2 regions of the Paraburkholderia sp. USG1 genome follow, and region 1 is predicted to be linked to the other one. Evidence: predicted binding sites of a transcription regulator. Region 1 holds the regulator's gene; the other holds the start of a gene.
The links. The regulator LexA, encoded in region 1, represses DNA repair genes until DNA is damaged. The targets are predictions, from matches to a motif close to ACTGTATNNNNATACAGT.
Positions count from the first base shown of each region.

Region 1 (3,407 bases):
AGTTCTTCGCCGCGATTTCCTGCCCTTCCTCGCTATACAGGAAGTTCAGATACGCTTCGGCGACCTTGCGCGTGCCGTGCCTGTCGACCACCTTGTCCACCACCGCAACCGGCGGCTCCGCCAGAATGCTGACCGACGGCACGACGATCTCAAACTTGTCCGGACCGAATTCCTTCAGCGACAGGAAGGCTTCGTTTTCCCACGCGATCAGCACGTCGCCGATACCGCGTTGCACGAAGCTGGTGGTCGCGCCGCGCGCGCCCGAATCCAGCACGCCGGCATTCTTGTAGAGCTTGCCGACGAATTCCCTGGCCTTCTGGTCATTGCCGCCCGGCTGATGCTCGGCGTACGCCCAGGCAGCGAGGTAGTTCCAGCGCGCGCCGCCCGACGTCTTCGGATTCGGCGTGACGATCGAGACACCCGGCTTGATCAGATCATCCCAATCCTTGATGTGCTTCGGGTTGCCCTTACGCACCAGAAACACGATCGTCGACGTGTAGGGCGATGCGTTATCCGGCAAACGCTTCTGCCAGCCCTTGTCCAGCAGCCCCTTGTTGGCCAGTGCGTCGATGTCGTAAGCGAGCGCGAGCGTCACGACGTCGGCCTGCAGACCATCGAGCACCGAACGCGCCTGCGCCCCGGAGCCGCCGTGCGACTGCTTGAAAGTGATCGTGTCGCCGGTCTTCGCCTTCCATTCCTTGCCGAACGCCTGGTTGATGTCCTGATACAGCTCACGCGTCGGGTCGTAGGACACGTTCAGCAGCGTCGTGTCGGCAGCGTGTGCCTGTGCCATCGCGCCGAGCGCGCCCGCCGCACCCAGTGCCAGCGCCACGATGAGTTTCTTCGTCCTGCCCGCCAGCCCCGTACCTTGGTGATTCATGTCAACTTTCTCCGCGTCGTAATTCGCTGAAACAGCGTGTGGTGTTGCTCTGCGTCGCGGTCACGTGCACATGAGCGCCAACTCGGAGGCCAGTCTATCGAAGCGCTTTCATCATTAAAAATAATGTTTATTCATTCTTTAATACGCAAAAGTGGTAATGGCAGCTGGATAAGGCGTTGCGGCACGAAAACGGGTGTTGGAGCGTCTTTTGACGACGCTGCAACGCCACCCTTCGGCACGAACTTAAAGTAAAGCTTGAATTGCGCCCGATACTGTATAAAAATACAGTCACCTGTTCATCCATACAGTGGCGCCATGACCAAACTCACCGCACGACAGCAGCAGGTTTTCGATCTGATCCGCAGGGCTATTGAACGCACCGGCTTTCCGCCCACCCGCGCGGAGATCGCCGCCGAACTGGGCTTCAGCTCGGCCAACTCGGCAGAAGAACATCTGCGCGCGCTCGCCCGCAAGGGTGTGATCGAGCTCGCGGCGGGCGCGTCGCGCGGCATCCGCCTGCTGGCCGGCCCGGAAGATTCGCCGCACCAGTTCACGCTGCCGCACGCCAGCATCATGCAACTGTCGCTGCCGCTGATCGGGCGGGTTGCCGCGGGCAGCCCGATCCTCGCGCAGGAACATATCTCGCAGCACTACGCGTGCGACCCGGCGCTGTTCTCGAGCAAGCCCGATTACCTGCTGAAGGTGCGCGGGCTGTCCATGCGCGACGCGGGCATCTTCGACGGCGACCTGCTCGCGGTGCAAAAGAAGAGCGAAGCCAAAGACGGCCAGATCGTCATTGCCCGGCTTGGCGACGACGTCACGGTCAAGCGCCTGAAGCGCCGGCCGAACGGGCTCGAACTGATCGCCGAGAACCCCGATTACGAAAACATCTTCGTTGAAACCGGCAGTGCGGAGTTCGCGCTGGAGGGTATCGCCGTCGGGCTGATTCGCCCCGGCGAGTTCTAAGCACGCTGGTTCCAGGCGCCTGGAATTCAAGCCCCTGGTTCCAAGCCCCTGGTTCCAAGCCCCGTCTTGCCCGTTCGGCAGAATAGAAAGCCACGCCAACGCCGCATCAATGTTGCATCGTCTGGAGAGTCTCATGGAACGCCTTGCCCGCCTGCTGCCTTTTCGCCAGTTCGGTCGTCTGCGCCATCTTCGCAAGCTGGTGCCCTGCTCATTGATCGAGGCGTCCACGGCCAGCACGCCGTCGTTATTCGACTCGCCTGCTAGCGCGTCGAGCCTGCCCTCGTCGTTGCCGGCGTTTGCCCGCGTGTCGTTGAATTCGGGTTTGAATACGGCCGAGCCGGCGCGGCGCGCACCGGTGCGTGTCTATCACGGCCCATCGCGGCTCATCATGGTCGGCACGGTAGACGCCGTATGCCGCATGATCGACCGCTGCATTGCCGACGAAGCAAACTTACGTGGTGCGGTATTCGAGTCTTGATCGGCCTTCAATCGGGTGGCGATATTGCTTCGCATGGGATCGTTTTTGCGTGGCGGCGGTCCACGTTAGATCACACCTGACGGAGAGCCCCATTCGATGGCCGTTCTGAAACGCACCAAAGGCGGCGCTACCCGGCCGCTGATCGTCACGCTGCTCGTGATTGTGGTGATCGCCGCGCTCGGGTTCGCGTACGCGACGCCGTATATTGCGCTGAACAATCTCAAACGCGCGGCCGATGCGCGCGACGCGCAAACGGTCAATCAGTACGTCGATTTTCCCGCGCTGCGTGAGAGCCTGAAGCAGCAGGTCGCCGGCTTGCTGACACGGCGTCTCGACGCACACAGCAACGGTAATCCATTGGCCGCCATTGGCGCGATGATCGGCGTTGCGCTGATTGGTCCGCTCGTAGATGCCTATGCCACCCCAGACGGCGTGGCGGCCCTGTTGAACGGCATGCCGCCGCGCGGCGATCCGGGCGAGCGGCCGCCCGTGCCGGCTGCCACGAACACTCCATCGGATGCCGCAGCGACTTCACCCGCGCCGGCAGCACCCGCCACTGGCACCGCAGCCAATGGCAATGGCAACGCCGCGCCCCCGCAACCGCCGCAAACCACCGCGGGCTATCGCGGCATCAACGAGTTCGTCGTCACGTACCAGCATGGCGCCGGCGACGCACGTTACTCGGCGATCTTTCAGCGCGAGGGCGTATTCACATGGAAGCTGGCCGCGGTCAATCTGAACGAATGACCGTCTGATGTCGTCAGGCTTGGGCGGCCGGCCAGTCAAACACCCTCCCCGAGACCGTGCGTCAAGCCGCCGCTTGCTGTTGCTCCTGCGCAGAAGAACAGGCCACCAGAATGCTGCACGAGACGCGGTCGAGCAGCGGCGTATTACCCGCACCCATCCACCAACGTGACAAGCCCGTACGGCAGCGGTGGCCGACCACCACGAGGTCGACATGCAATTCATTGGCGAGGTTGGCGATCTCGTCGATCGGATGGCCGAACGCGAAATGCCCTTGTGCGCTCACGCCTCGCTCGGTGAGCCAGTCCACGCCTTCCTGGAGGATGTCGCGGGCGGTCT
Region 1 is NZ_JAMWXW010000015.1:195,382-198,788, forward strand. It holds gene NE850_RS21195 (sulfate ABC transporter substrate-binding protein) at 1-880, opposite strand, end outside; gene lexA (transcriptional repressor LexA) at 1,196-1,846, shown strand; gene NE850_RS21205 (hypothetical protein) at 1,980-2,324, shown strand; gene NE850_RS21210 (DUF2939 domain-containing protein) at 2,421-3,071, shown strand; gene NE850_RS21215 (universal stress protein) at 3,133-3,407, opposite strand, start outside.

Region 2 (3,407 bases), on a different contig from region 1:
TTCTAGCGCGGCGCTGTGATGCGAGGCGCGAAACAGCACCGCCTGCGACTTGAGCTTCATGCCCTGCTCGCGCGCTTCGAGCACCTGTTCGACGACGTAGCGCGCCTGATCGGCTTCGTCGGCGACGCTCACGAGGCGCGGGCGCTGCGCCGACGCCTTGTCCGTCCACAGATTCTTCGTGTAGCGCTCGCTGGCCAGTTCGATCACCGCATTCGACGCCGCCAGAATCGGCGCAGTCGACCGGTAATTGCGTTCGAGCGTGACCTGTTTGGCCGGTGGATCGAAGTGCGCGGGGAAATCGAGAATGTTGCGCACCGTGGCGCCGCGGAACGAGTAGATCGACTGGGCGTCGTCGCCGACCACGGTCAGGCCGCGGCCGTCCGGCTTCAGCGCGAGCAGGATCGACGCCTGCAGCCGGTTGGTGTCCTGATATTCGTCGACCAGCACGTGGTCGAAACGCGCCGACAGGTCGGCGGCGATGGCCGGCTCGGCGGCCATATGCGACCAGTAAAGCAGCAGGTCGTCGTAATCGAGCACGCTCTGTTTCTGTTTCGCCTCGACGTAAGCAGCGAACAGCATGCGCAGATCGGCCTCCCATTCGCGGCACCATGGAAACGCCTTGTCGAGCACCTGGCCGAGCGACGCGCCGGTGTTCACGACGCGCGAATAAATGGCAAAACACGTGCCCTTGGCCGGGAAACGCCGCTCTTTCGCCGACAAACCGAGCTCGTGGCGCACCAGATTCATCAGGTCGGCGGAATCCTCGCGGTCGTTGATCGTAAAAGCCGGCGCGAGGCCGATCAGGTCCGCGTACTCGCGCAACAGCCGCGCCCCGACGCTGTGGAACGTGCCCGACCATGTCAGCCCTTGCGCGAGCGCGGCTCGCGTGCCGAGCGCCGCGCCGGCAATGCGCGTGACGCGGCGAATCATTTCGAGCGCGGCGCGGCGCGAAAAGGTCAGCAACAGGATGCGGCGCGGATCGGCGCCATTCACGACCAGATTGGCGACCCGATGCGCGAGCGTGTTGGTCTTGCCCGAGCCGGCGCCCGCGATCACCAGCAATGCGCCGGGTGGCGCCGTAGGCGTGTCGGCGCCGTATTCGACGGCTTCGCGCTGCGCGTCGTTGAGCCTGGCCAGCCAGGCGGCGGTATCGAACGACGGGGATTCGGCGACGGAGAGCACGATCGGTTTGGGCGGTGGGTGGATTCAGTATGGCGACGCACACTGTATATCCATACAACCCCGATGGGCAAGCGCCCCTTTTTTTCGACCGTGCTTCATCAGCGACGTTTATCCCGCCGTATATCAATTGAGCGCAAAAAAATGGCCCGTGGCGTGAAAGCGCACGGACCATTCTCTGATCTGAAGCCACAACGGAACAGCCGCTCCCGCGCCGCGGTCTTGTCTACCGCGAAACCTGCTACTGCTTCTTCGCGTCCTTCACATTCGCGTCGGCGTTGGCCTTGTCGGCGTCAGCTTGCGCGTCGGTTTTCTTCTTGTCGGCCTTGGCTTGTGCGACGGACGCTTTCTTGTCCGCCTTCGACTGCTCCTTGGCCGCCTTCTTGTCGGCATGCGTGACCGGCGCCGTGGCCGGATCGCTAGCCTGCGCGAAGGCAACAGAAGACAGGCAACCCGCGATCAACGCGGCGTAGATCCTGGACTTCACGGACTGGGTGATTCTCATGCGATACCTCCATCAAACGAGATGCGCGGACCTCGCGGTCCGTCAAAGCAAGTTCGTCAAAGCGGCGGCAGCAGTCCAAGCCGTTGCGCCGCCGCTCTGCCGCTCTGCCGCTCAGTCTTAGTGCTTGACGTCAGCGCCGTCCGACTGGTCGGCCGCCTGCCCTTGCATGTCCATCTTCATTTCGTTGTTGGCGGCCTGTTTGTCCGCCTTCTGGTTGATCTTGGCGCCGCGCACCTGTTCCTTGTACTGCGACTTGGCTGCCTTCTGCTGTTCCTTCAGTTCCGCCTTGGATGCCTTCTTCGACGCACGATATTCAGCGTTGGCCTGGGCATTGGCGTCGCGCTTCTGCACCAGCGGGTCGGTCGAACCCGACGCCGTCAGACGCGCAGGCGGCGGCGTCACCGGCTGCACGCCCTGCGCGGCGGGGGCCACGTCGGCGCCTTGCATCTGGACCTGCGGCTGGCCATTGGCACCCTCTGCCGGTTGCGCAGTCTGCGCGACGGCTGCGGTAGCCGCGAAAGCGGCGGCGCTAAGGGCGGTGCTGATCAGAAGCGTACGAATCTGGGTCATGGCTAATCCTCTCTAAAGTTGTTGTGACGCGGGCGACCTGTCCGGTCTGCACATTCCTGAGTCGCTGTGTGAGCGCCCTCTGCGCGCCTCGCCCGGTCTACTCGCTGCCAGATAAATCCAGCAGGCTTTCCCACTGACCTGCACTTTACGAGTGAAGTTCGATTCCTCCGACCGGTGTTACGCAACGTTTCACTTTCTGACAAGCGCATAACATCTGCTTGCAGATACTCACGCGAAATGCATGCGATTTCGGCGCGCACCTCGAACTTCATCCAGGGCAAGCTTCTGGCTTATCATGCGAACCCTTTGCCTGAAGGCGCAAACGCCATGCCCAACCTTGATTTCACGCTCACCGGCGACTACGTCGAACTGCACAATCTCCTGAAGATAACCGGGCTGGCGGACAGCGGCGGCTCGGCAAAAATGATGGTGGCGGACGGTGCGCTCACCGTCGACGGCCGGGTCGAAACGCGTAAAACCTGCAAAATCCGCGCGGGCCAAGTCGTATTGCTCGGCGACACGCGGATTGCGGTCCACGAGGCTTGACCCGCAGGCCGTCGCCACGCAACTCCGGGAACCCGGAGGATCGCACGCACCAAAATCGTGCTTCGTCCATCGACAGCGCGGCGCCCAGGCAATAAGCTGTCAGTTTCGACAGATAAACAATCGGCTGACACATTCGGCTGGCGATTGTCCCGTGCTTTCGTCAGGGCTCACCGAGCCGCCGCCCTCGCCACCGCTCGCGCGAATGCCGCGCCCGCTGTCGTGCTTGTCGTTCGCTTGTTGCCGCTCGTTGCCGCTTATCGCCACTTCCGCCGCCAGGCGCTCCATGACTCAATCCGGCTTCACCCGGGTGGCCGCAAGGCCGCCAACCCTGACCCGCCACGCGGCGGACACCGCCCGGCTCGCCGCGCCGCTCGCCATCGCGCAACTCTCGCAAATGGCAATGGGTGTCACCGACACGATCCTGCTCGGCTCGCTCGGCCCGGACGCACTCGCAGCCGGCGGCCTCGGCGCGAACCTGTTTTTCGTGGTGGTCACGCTGCTGCAAGGCGTGCTGACCTCCGTGAGCGTGAGCGTGTCGCACGCGCGCGGCGCCGAGGACGAGGGCCGCGTGCCGCATATCTACTGGACCGGCTTCGTGCTGTCCGCG
Region 2 is NZ_JAMWXW010000018.1:145,224-148,630, forward strand. It holds gene NE850_RS23695 (ATP-dependent helicase) at 1-1,182, opposite strand, end outside; gene NE850_RS23700 (hypothetical protein) at 1,421-1,684, opposite strand; gene NE850_RS23705 (hypothetical protein) at 1,802-2,254, opposite strand; gene NE850_RS23710 (RNA-binding S4 domain-containing protein) at 2,582-2,800, shown strand; gene NE850_RS23715 (hypothetical protein) at 2,900-3,085, opposite strand; gene NE850_RS23720 (MATE family efflux transporter) at 3,084-3,407, shown strand, end outside.
Region 2: the regulator LexA is predicted to act here: its motif matches at 1,224-1,241, upstream of NE850_RS23695 (ATP-dependent helicase).